DNA from 2 places in the Flectobacillus rivi genome. Region 2 is predicted to be linked to the other one. Evidence: riboswitches for the same ligand, from Rfam matches in the RefSeq annotation. Region 2 holds a riboswitch; the other holds the start of a gene.

Region 1 (6,282 bases), on a different contig from region 2:
AGAAATAAGAAAGTTTCTCTGATGCCAAAACATGTTTGAGAGCTAGGGCGAAATGTGCCAGTAAAAAAACATTGAAAAACAGCACTGGAATATTGGAGGTAATCGGCGTGTTCCAGACTGAAATTACTTGATAAATTGAAGTAGTAATAATAGCAAATCCTATAGCAAGGAATAGTTGTTGAGATTTCATAGGCGAGAATGTCCTAAGATTTAAGTGAATTTATTAATAAAGTACAAATTTTATGTTTAAACGAAAACAAGGCAAGTTTTGTCACTTTAACTTATTAAACGATTCATCTATGTACTGTTTTATGATTACTATACTATACCCAAAACACTCAGGCTTTTAGTAGATTTATTAAATCTAGTATCTGTTAAGAATTTTTGCAAGGGAACTTGACTATCAAATTGTTACCCTAAGCGTCTTGCCCACCTTAAACTAAAAAAGCGCTTTCTGATCAAATGTCAAAAAGCGCTTTAGAAAAGAAGTGGTCGACTTTATTAGATAGAAGAAGGTTGTGAGAGCTCTAAAAAAAGTACCACAACCATAATCACAATTTTACTTCACAAACGAATAAGGAATGTCTGTCTCCGATACACCTCTGTTCGTCGCTGGGCTTGACTGCATCAAGAAATCCAAAGTGGCTCCTTTTTGCAAATCATTGTGGCTTAACCAGTTTTTAGAATAATCTTTGCCATTCCATTTCAAATTGCCAATATACTTGTTATCAGCACTATTGTTTGGCGCTTTAATCACAACTTGTTTACCATTTTCAAGTGACAAGGTTACTTTTTTGAATAATGGAGCACCTAATACATATTGGTCTGTACCCGGACAAACAGGGTAGAAGCCCATTGCCGAGAAAACATACCAAGCAGAAGTCTGTCCGTTATCTTCATCACCACAATAACCATCTGGCGTTGGCTGATAGAGTTTGTTCATCACCTCGCGCACCCAATATTGTGATTTCCAAGGTTGTCCTGCGTAATTATACAAGTAAGGCATGTGCTGAATAGGCTGATTGCCGTGTGCATAATTACCCATATTCATAATTTGCATTTCACGAATTTCATGAATCACAAAGCCATAATACGAGTCATCGAAAACGGGCGGAACCACAAAAACAGAATCCAACATATTGGCAAATTCCTTTTTACCGCCCATCAAATTTGATAATCCTTTAATGTCATGGAATACACTCCAAGTGTAATGCCAAGAGTTACCTTCTGTAAACGCATCGCCCCATTTGAACGGATTGAAAGGTGATTGGAAGTTACCATCTGCATTTTTGCCACGCATCAATTTGTGACTTGGGTCATAGAGATTTTTGTAATTTTGTGAACGTTTGGCAAATCTCTCTAATTCTGAAGCTGGCTTATTTAATGCTTTTCCTAACTGATAAATACAGAAATCATCGTAAGCATATTCAAGTGTACGAGCAGCATTTTCGTTGATTTTTACATCATAAGGTACATATCCTAAATCGTTGTAGTATTTTACGCCTTTACGACCTACCGATGTTAATGGCCCTTCATTTTCACTGTTTTTCAACATTGCTTGATAGAGTGTTTCAACATCAAAACCTCTAACGCCTTTGATATAAGCATCGGCTATTAAGGAAGCTGAGTTTGAACCAATCATACAGTCACGGTGCCCGGGACTTGCCCATTCTGGAAGAAACCCGCTTTCTTTATAGGCATTGACCAACCCTTCCATAATTTGTGAGTTCAAATTACGGTGCATTAGGTTAAAGAATGGAAATACCGCACGGAAGGTGTCCCAAAAACCATTATCTGTAAACATATAGCCTGGCAATACTTGACCATTATAAGGGCTGTAGTGAACAACTTTTCCTTTGGCATCTAGTTCATAGAATTTTCTTGGAAAAAGCATGGTACGATACAAACACGAGTAAAAAGTACGAGTTTGGTCTACGCTGCCGCCTTCTACTGCAATTCTTGAAAGAGCGGTATTCCAAATACCTTTTCCTAAGTTTTTGACCTCCTCGAAGGATTGATTTCCTACTTCTTTTAGGTTAATTTCAGCTTGTTCAAAACTGATAAAAGAAGAAGCAATTTTAGCTGTTACTTGCTCGCCACGTTTGGAAATTTTGAATCCTACAACCGCCCCAACATGATTATCTGTTACTGATAATTCGTTCGCAAGTAATTCTTTAGCTTTCCAAACCGATTTGTAAGTAATAGGCTTGTCAAACTGAATGATAAAATAGTTCTTGAAATTTTCGGGAACGCCACCACTGTTTTTGGTAGTATAACCAATGATTTGATTTTTTTCAGGAATAATTTTCACAAAAGAACCTTTATCCAAAGCATCAATTACTACAAAAGCGCTGTCAGTTTTCGGAAAGGTAAACCGCATCATAGCCGCACGTTCCGTAGGTGTGATTTCGGTAGTAACGTCATGATCTGCCAAATACACACTGTAGTAATAGGGCTTAGCAATTTCGGATTTGTGTGAAAACCAGCTAGCACGTTGGTCTTCCTGAAAGCGAATTTTGCCAGTGATAGGCATAATCGCAAACTGACCATAGTCGTTGATCCAAGGACTTGGTTGGTGAGTTTGTTTGAAGCCACGAATTTTGTCGGCATCGTAAGTGTAAGCCCAACCATCGCCCATTTTTCCAGTTTGTGGCATCCAGAAATTCATCCCCCAAGGCAAAGCAATGGCTGGATAAGTGTTTCCTGTAGAAAGACTAGGCTTTGAAGCTGTACCCATCAACGGATTAATCCATTCTACGGGGTCATTTACTTTATCAACGGTTTGGGCTTGTGTACCAAGCGTCAAACTGCCGAATAAAAGTGTTAAGATTTTTGAGTTTTTTAGAAAATGGGTCATTTTTTTAAAATTTCAGGGAGTAAAAAAATGTTTGATTATAGAATTAATGTAAAAAATTGAGATTGGCTTTGAAGTTAACAGATTTGTTTGAAATGATTATACGCATTTGCATGAGAGTCCGAAAAATAAAAGTTTGTGACTTTCTGGTTTTTTTTGAGTAATTTAAGAAAGCACTTATTTTAAATCTATAAATTTTGCTAACAATTAAGTATAATTACTTATTTTATTATTAATAATAAATACTCAAATTTGTAACATCAAAGTGCTTTTACAATGAAACAAGACTTTCGAGAGCCACAATTGTGGTTATCATAATAATATTTGGTGTAGTTTGGAATAGCGTATCGATTTAGTTGATACGCTATTTTTTTTGTCCTAATTTTTTGCCTAACTTTGCCAACAGTTTATGGTGCTTTAGTTTTTCCCAGTAAAAACCTCAAAGCTTAATAGGGAATCAGGTGTGATACCTGAACTGTCCCCGCAACTGTAACACTCAATCGTGTCAACTCAATCCTCATAACCACTGAAGCAATTCGGGAAGGTTCGAGTTTGACGAGTGAAGTCAGGAGACCTGCCATAGATTATTCTTGATAGGCGCTTACGGAGGATGAGCAAAAATCGAGCGTTCGCATAGTATTTTCACTTTTTTTATTGACCATTATCAACATTTTTAAACAGTTCTCTGTGCTGTCTTTTGCGGTATTAGAATGAATGTTTTGAAATGGGTTAATAAAAAAATGGAAGTTCAAATTCTAAATGTTTTATTCTTCAAAGTTTATTCCATCAGTAGTAATGCTTGCCTTATGTGCAAGTGTAGAAAGTATTGCTCAAAATTCAGAAAAGACTCAGGTGCTTGATGAGGTAGTTGTTAGTACAAACAAATATCCTCAAAAGCAGTCTCAGTCAGGAAAAGTAGTTACAGTAATTGATGCAGCTACAATCCAGCGTAGCAAAGGTAAAACCATAGGCGAGTTGTTGAATCAACAAGTTGGCCTTACGGTAATTGGTTCTCAGAATACACTTGGTACTAACCAAGATTTGTATTTGCGTGGCGCAGGCGCTGGTTATACTTTGATTTTGGTCGATGGCCTGCCTGTATATGACCCTTCTGGTGCTTCTACTTCGTTTGACATCAACTTGATTGCTATCGACCAAATCGAGCGTATCGAGATTTTGAAAGGTGGACAGTCTAGTTTGTATGGTTCCGATGCTGTAGCAGGTGTCATTAATATTATCACGACAAAAAATAGTGGTAAAAAATTAGGTCTTAGTGGAAGCTTGGCAGGTGGTAGCTATGATACCTACCGTGCTAGTGTAAATGCAGGCGGTCAGTACAAAAAAACGACTTATGGCTTGTCGTGGAATGGTACTAAATCAAATGGTATCTCTGCAGCTAAACAGCCAGAAACAGCTAAAACTGCTTTTGATAATGACGGTTTTAAGCAAAATAATTTTCAGGTAAAATTGGGTCAACAAGTAGGTGAAAACTTAACGTTGAGAGCTGATTTGATGAGTAATTATTACAAAACTGACTTGGATGCAGGGTCTTTCAAAGATGAAAAAGACTATACTTTTGAAAATAAGAACTTGCTTTGGTCTGTTGGCGGTGCTTACCAATTGAAAAATGGAAAATTAACGGTCAATTTTCAGCAAACTAACGGTCAAAGAGTTTATGTTGATGATTCGGCTCATGTGGAGGCTGGTGCTTTTGCCAAATATTCTTATGGATACTACCGTGGCGTAGCAAGATTTGCGGAGGCTTACTATGCTCATACATTTTCTGATAAAATCAAATGGGTATTAGGCGTAGAAAACCGTTGGCAAAATACCGACCAAACGTATTTGTCTATCAGTAGCTATGGCCCATATGAAAGTCCAGCTATTAAAGCTTCAACAGCCAATACAAGTTTGTTTAGTGGCTATACTTCTTTGAATTTACAAGACTTCAATGGATTTGGTTTAGAGCTTGGTGGACGTTACAACAATCATTCTATTTATGGTAACAACTTTACGTATAACGTTAATCCGTTCTATTGGGTTGGGTCAAGATTAAAAGTATTAGCTACCTATTCTTCAAGCTACAAAGCGCCATCCTTATACCAATTATTCTCACCTTATGGCAACGAAGCTTTGAAGCCAGAGGTAGGTAAAACAGGTGAAATCGGTGCCCAATTTTTTAGCAAGAATCACCAATCATATATTCGTGGGGTGTACTTCAATCGCAATATCAAAGATGTGATTGCTTATATCAGTATCAACCAAGACCCTTGGGGACGTTATGTAAACTTGAGTCAACAGAAAGACCATGGGTTTGAAGTAGATGCTCAATGGGGTATTGGCAAAGCACAAGTAAAAGCCAATTATACCTTTGTAGATGGCGAAGTAACTACACAAGTAGCTGGTAAAGACACCACCTATGCCAATCTTTTCCGTCGCCCAAAGCATACAGTTAACGTAAATGTGGCTTATCAAATCTTGAGAAATTGGTCAGCTCAATTAGCACTTCGTTCGGTAAGCAAAGCAAGTAGTGGTCCTTACGACGATGCAAAAGTTGTTCTCGGAAATTACACAACATTAGATTTTTATACAGAGTATCAAATCAATTCGACCATCAAATTATTCTTTGATTTGAAAAACCTTACAGACAAGGAGTTTTCGGACGTGCCAGGCTACAATAGTCGTCGTCGTAACTTCATGGCTGGAGCGGTATTTAGTATTCACTAAAAAGCGAGGCAAGGTAGAAAACACTGTTTTTCTGCCTTGCTAACAGTAAAAACGATTACAAACATGACAAAAACACAACTAAATCCACGTGTAAGTCTGCTACTATCAATTGTAATTTTGGTAGGAACAGCACGCCTCATCAACGCCTCATGTCTCAATCCTTTGAGTAATTTTACGCCAATTGGCGCTATGGGCTTATTTGGAGGTACTTATTTTTCTCAACGCTGGAAAGCCTTCGCATTTCCTTTATTGACACTTTTATTTTCTGACTTAATCATCAATGGGATGATTTATGGAGGAAAATACGGTATCATGTATAGCGGCTGGATGTATAACTATGCCATTTTTGCGGGAATAGTACTACTAGGAAAAGTCTTGATGAAAAAAGTAAATCTTCAAAATTTCTTATTGAGTGGTGTAGCTGCATCGATAGGATTTTGGTTGTTAGTTGACTTTGGTGTTTGGTTTGGTGGAGGTATGGATATTCGCACAGGCGGACCACTTTCAAGAGATTTGAACGGACTAATCCAATGCTATATCCAAGGATACCCATATATGCTCAATTTCTTAGCAGGAACTTTGGGTTATGGTGCCGTAATGTTTGGCGCTATTGAATTTGCAAAAATAAAATTACCGAATATTGCCTTTGAACAAGCTTAGTATTTAGTTCTGAAAAATCTGGTTAATTTTTCAAAGTAACA
Region 2 (6,282 bases):
TGATACAAATCGAAATCCCATTTTCGCACGTGCGCCATTCGGCTCACACACTCATATTCATGCAGTAACGCATCGCTGAGTCTTGCAGGGCGGCGCATAAACTCCATACCTGTCAAAATTGGCATAGAGGTATTTACACTTGAAAAAGTGTCGCAGAAAGTTTTAGGACTGAGTTGCATCATGGTCTTCAAAATGGGTTTTGATTAGAGACTTTATACAAGTGTTGCACAAACATTGTCCTCCGTACTTATTTAAACTCAACTGACGCAATTGCTGTGTTTGCTCATAAGTCAATGTCACTTGTTGACAATCGCAATGTGCTATATCGTCAACTTTGCACTGAAATGGTTGTTGGCAACGTGGACAATGGGTGTGTATCTTCAACATTCTACCAATGTTAACTCTAAAAAATGATAATTGTTATGAACTAATTTTTCGCCTTGAACAACATCAATTGGATATTGAAACAAAGGGCAATCTAATACTACGGTATGGAACTCTCCATTTTCACCGCAAACATCCACACCTTTTGCTTCCAAATCCGCTACCGTTTGAGCATCAATAATTCTCCCTAAAAACGAGGCACCCAATGTAGCATTACAAGATACAATCATCGTTTTGATACCTGACGCAATCATTGCAAAAACCAATGTTTTACGGTCTTGTTGCCAAAGTGGCAAATGGCAATTGAGCTGCGCCTCAGCACAAACTTTCTCTTCCCATTCACGATGCGGTTGTAGGTCTATATCGCCAAAAACTGCATCAGTTAGTTGGTATTCTTCAGTCAGCGACTTGAGACGAGCGATATACTTTTCGGTATAATTTTCCCAAGAAGTACTAATCGTAACACTCGGACAGCCTATTGCTTTGGCTTGAGCCTCCAAAATAGCAGGGCTCAAACCATGCGAACGTGAGCGGTCGCCCCATTCGTTGAGTGTCGTAAAAATTACGGTAGGTCGTTGATTCATTTGCATCAAAGCAAAACAAGAATCTTTTCCACCAGACCAAGAACAAAGGAGGTTCATAAGTAAAGTGACATAGTGAACAGGCACAAAGGCACAGAGTCTTTTCACTATGCTACTTAGCACTCTTACGTCTGTTCACTCTATTATTTTAAAACTGGATATTAAATTCAAACACAAGTACAAAAAGTTTTTTCACTATGTCACTTTGTGCCTTTGTGCCTGTTCACTCTATTGTTTTTAAAACTAGATATTCAATTCAAGCACAAGTACAAAATGTCTTTTCACCATATCACTTCGTGCCTTTGCGCCTGTTCACTCTATTGTTTTTAAAACTAGATATTCAATTCAAGCACAAGTACAAAAAGTCTTTTCACCATATCACTTCGTGCCTTTGCGCCTGTTCACTCTATTGTTTTTAAAACTAGATATTCAATTCAAGCACAAGTACAAAAAGTCTTTTCACTTTGCCACTTTATGCCTTTGTGTCTGTTCACTCTATTATCTTTAAAACTGGATATTCAATTCAGGCACAAGTACAAAAAGTCTTTTCACTATGCCACTTTGTGCCTGTTCACTCTATTGTTTTTAAAACTGGATATTCAATTCAAGCACAAGTACAAAATGTCTTTTCACTTTGCCACTTTGTGCCTTTGTGCCTGTTCACTCTATTGTTTTTAAAACTGCAAACTCAACCCAATACTTGCATTAAATTGACGGGTTTGGTAGCCTGTTATTTCTACAAATTTGGTATTCAAAATATTTCTCAAATCAGCATACGCTTTGATTTTTGAATTGATGCGATATTCACCATAAACATCTAATAGCTGATACGCATCCAAATCCACGTTAATTGATTTGAATTGGTCATTATCATAGTAGGTGTCCTTACGAGCGCCAATGCCTCTCAAGGTTGAACTAACATACAATTTTGAAGTAGCCTGATAACCCAAACTCAAGGTAAAGGCATTTTCTGGACGACGAATCAAATTTTTGTAAGTAGTGTCTTTTCCTGCTACTTTGGTAGTCAATTCTCCAATTTGGTGCGTATAGGTAGCCGACATATTGAACTTGCCTAATTGCGCTTGAGCGTCCAATTCCAAACCTTTACTTGCTTGCTTATTGAAATTAACATACTTGCCATAAGGCGCAGTACTAATTGACTGGAAAATAATCACATCATTGATGGTTGTATTAAAATACACAGCACGGAAATAGGATTGTTGGTTATTGCTAAACAACTGAAAACCGCCTTCTTGCGTGAATGACTTTTCAGGATTCAAAGCTGTATTTCCGTAAGGAGAATACAATTGATACAAAGTCGGCGACTTAAAGCTTGAGTAAAAGTTAGCTAATACCTTTAGATTTTTGCCTAACAAATAATAAGGATTGAGGGTGTAGGTAAAATTATTTCCGTACAAAGAATGATGATTGTAACGTCCTCCTGCTTCAGCACCAAAACCACCTAAATTATTCAAGGTAAAAGATGTGTAACCACTCACTTGGTTTACATTTGCCAAATCATCACTCAATGGAGCATCCTCATAAGGTCCCCAATCGCTGATAGACAAATAGGTTTGACTCATTTTCTGAGCACGGTATTCTGCACCAATCAACCATGTTACATTTTTACCCAAACTCCAACTGCCATATAATTCTGCATAGTTAGTTTTTGCACCATAATTACTAGCTGAATACTTGTCATACGCATCAGGAGCAACATAATTAGAATCGTTGATATAGCTACGTTTGAGGTCGTTATAATGGTAATTAGCCACTAATTTACCTCCTCCCACAAAATACTCTGCCCCTACTCCTATTTGTGTGCTGCTGCTATTGGCTACAAAGTCTTTATCGTCGCTAAATGCTCCATTATCAATGTCGGCACGATAAGTTTCGTGGGTTACAAAAACTTTGGTTGTAAGGTTTGTACCAAATTTTTGCTGAAACTGAGCACGAAGCGCATCTTGATTAAACGCATCTTTTTCGTTTAGGTTATCATCTTTTTTATTAGCTGCCTGCGAAATACCCTTTGAATACAACTTGGTGTAAGCCAAAGAATAACTGGAGTTTTTATTTAAAGTACCACTCAAATTCAAAGCTCCCTTCCAAGTTCCATAACTTCCTCCCGAAAGATTGGCTTGCGCACTAAATGGTTTACTGTCAGCTTTTTTACGAATAATATTAATAACACCACCAACGGCATCCGAACCATAAAGGGTGGATTGCCCTCCTTTCAAAATTTCAATTCTTTCGATTTGGTCTATCGAAATAACGTTTAAGTCAAAATAATTACCAATCGTAGAAGGGTCGTTCAATGGAATGCCGTCCATGAGCAAAAGAGCATAACCATTGCTCAAGCCTCTGATACTTACTTCTTGATTTGCACCAAGTGTTAATTGCGAACCTACTACCTGCATGCCCACTTGTTGGTTGAGTAGCTCTCCCAGCGACTTGCCCACATTGCGCTCCAAAATTTCTTTGGATATAACGGTTAAAACTTTTCCTGTTTGCAGTTGCTTTTGAGGTACTTTATTGGCCGTAACTACTACTTCATTAAGGTTTGTCACATTGTTTTGAGCCATACTTAGGCTTGCCACGCAAAGTAATCCTGAACAGAAAAATAAAGATTTAAACATTGATTTGATGATTGTTTTCTTCCCTAAAGTTAACACTCGTGCCTATAGGATAGGCTCAAATGAATTGACATTAAAAGGCAAGAAAATGAACAGAAAAGCGAACGCTCAGCGACAACTCATCCACCGTAAATTGTACCAAGAATAGATAAAAGGCAGGTCTCCTGACTTGTTTCATCGACTTCGAGCCTTCCCGCCCGACGGGCAGTGGCCATGAAGATTGAATTCGACATCATTGAAACTTACAGTTGCGGGGACAGTCTAGGTATTGCACCTAATTCCCTATTAAGCTTTAACACTTCGTAGATTTGACGTATAAAGCACCTATATCTGGTACAAAGGTAGTAAATTGTGATTGAGGGAATTAGAGAATAGAGAATTCTTTTCAATTTTAGAATCTTATTTTAAGACTAACAGAGTGTCTGTTAAACAGGCTTTAAAACTTATCATAGCCTAAATTGCTTAACTTTACCTTTGTAAAATATTCAGTCAAAATCGCCTTATGGAATTCAGAACGCCAATAAAAATAGAAAAATCGCCCTTTCAAATACAACTTCAGTCCAAGGTACTGACAGTTGGTTCATGCTTTGCACAGGTTATCGGACAAAAGCTTGAAGAAAACAAAATTGCGACCGAAGTTAACCCTTTCGGGACGTTGTTTAACCCCATGTCGATATTCAAACTTTTGAATCCTAACTACCAACAAGCCGATGAGCGACTATTTGTACAGCACCAACAAACATGGTTGCATTATGATTTTCATTCGCAATTTTTTGCTTCTCAGCAGGAATCTCTAAAGGAATTACTGAATGATAGCTTAGCAAAAATTCAGATTCAGCAATATGACTTATTAGTTTTAACCTTCGGAACGGCATTTGTGCATCAGCTCAAAACTACACCGAGCTATGTAGCCAATTGTCATAAAATGCCCGCAAGCTTATTTGAAAAGGATTTATTGAGTGTGAAGGATATTTGTAAAAAGTTTGCAGAGTTGCATAAAGCCATAACAGAATTAAATCCTTCTCTAAAAATCATTATTACTGTTTCGCCAGTGCGACATACCAAAGAAGGACTTGCCGAAAACCAATTGTCAAAATCAATTCTTCGAACGGCCTGTCATTATCTCAGTGCTGATTATGAAAATGTAGCGTATTTTCCATCTTATGAAATCATGATAGACGATCTTCGTGATTATCGTTTCTATAAGGCAGACATGATTCATCCCAATGAAGTGGCAGAGCAATATATTTTTGAGCAGTTTACAAAAACCTATTTTTCAGACGATTTACAAACTTTTTTACCTAAATGGCAACAAATCAAAAGAGCGTTAACTCACAAGCCTTTTGATATTACGTCCGAAGCTCATCAGAAGTTTTTACAAAATGTATTAAAGCAACTGGAGGGTATAGAAAACCAAGTAGATATATCGGCAGAGAAACAGCAGGTTTTAGCACAAATCGTGAAAGAGGTTAATCGTTAACGGTATATTCGTTATCTGTATTGACAAAACTTGAAGGAGAATTTCAACAATCACTCAATAGAAAATCACTAAATTACTCAATAAAAAAGCCCCAGTGGTTAGCTGGGGCTTATCAGAGCTTCAAAGTTAAATAGTTGTTTTGAGTTTAGTAAATTAATCAAATTGGTACTTTCATAGTTTGTCACTTACGGTGACCCTAAAATTTTATCATTTTAAAATTCGCTCTGAAAATATCTTTAAAAGCTTCTATCCGTTTCTGGATTCAAATCTTTTGTTAAGTCAAATTGTTTTCTCTAATCTAGAGAATCACTTTATATCTTGTCGAGATTGTTTTTGAATATTGCTAACTGCTTAGCTTTACAAATGTAATAGCATTTTTTGAATAAAATATAATTTTAACAATTTTTTTTTAAACAAAATGAACAAATATTTTCATCCCCTCTTTTTATACCAAAAACAAATCTTGATTTAGTACTAAAATACACCTTATGTAAAAAAGCTATTTAAGTCATGTAATTCGCTCAAAAAACACTCAAATAGCAGATATTGCCCCATATAAAAAAAATAAATCCTTTCCCTAGAAGAGAAAGGATTTAAAAATTATCCAAAAACAATCTCAAAAAAATTAAGTCCCTTTCGGTAGGCTTAACATTTAGGTTGAAGGCCGAAACCTTCGATGTGCATTAAACCATTTCACTTATTTTTCTAATACCACGATAGAATTTACGAGGTATTTATCATTAGCGGTACGAAGGTTATATACCTTTTCGACCGTACGATAGTCTGAATTAGTTGAAAATACTTTATAGCGATTAAAAGTATGCGTATCGCTATTGTACATCAAAACTTGTTCACCCACTTTCAACTTACCTAATTTGGCATGACCAGTAGTAGTCATTACAGGATGATTGGCTGTACCTTCCAATTCTGTTAATTGAAAAAGCGGTTGTGTCGAAGCAAACGCTTGGTCTTCGGCGTCGCTCAACAATACTTTTACGATTCCAAAAGACTTATTATCGTGTTCAATTACTTCATCGACAAGCGTTGTTTCGGCTTTATTAGTTGCAGTGTTGTAAGACATCACCACCTCACCTGCTTTTACTGCTGCAATGGACTTTTGCGAACCATCAGCCATTGTTACAACAGCTGTCTCAGGGAAACAATATTCGTATTTATCTTCTGCACCATGCTCAGCACCTGAAGC

Evidence for each region. A riboswitch is a leader RNA that binds a small molecule or an ion and turns the genes downstream of it on or off. The one in region 2 is predicted to bind cobalamin.
Region 1: another riboswitch for cobalamin. It lies ahead of QM481_RS16395 (TonB-dependent receptor plug domain-containing protein); the one in region 2 lies ahead of QM481_RS20950 (TonB-dependent receptor plug domain-containing protein).

The regions. Positions count from the first base shown of each region.
Region 1 covers NZ_JASHIE010000011.1:163,478-169,759, reverse strand. Annotated here, with positions in the region: gene QM481_RS16405 (hypothetical protein) at 1-190, opposite strand, end outside; gene QM481_RS16400 (GH92 family glycosyl hydrolase) at 560-2,857, opposite strand; cobalamin riboswitch at 3,248-3,450, shown strand; gene QM481_RS16395 (TonB-dependent receptor plug domain-containing protein) at 3,614-5,581, shown strand; gene QM481_RS16390 (DUF6580 family putative transport protein) at 5,645-6,241, shown strand.
Region 2 covers NZ_JASHIE010000017.1:21,901-28,182, reverse strand. Annotated here, with positions in the region: gene QM481_RS20960 (PAS domain-containing protein) at 1-182, opposite strand, end outside; gene QM481_RS24940 (cysteine-rich CWC family protein) at 163-387, opposite strand; gene QM481_RS20955 (Dph6-related ATP pyrophosphatase) at 381-1,025, opposite strand; gene QM481_RS20950 (TonB-dependent receptor plug domain-containing protein) at 1,640-3,601, opposite strand; cobalamin riboswitch at 3,735-3,941, opposite strand; gene QM481_RS20945 (GSCFA domain-containing protein) at 4,101-5,078, shown strand; gene QM481_RS20940 (Hint domain-containing protein) at 5,776-6,282, opposite strand, start outside.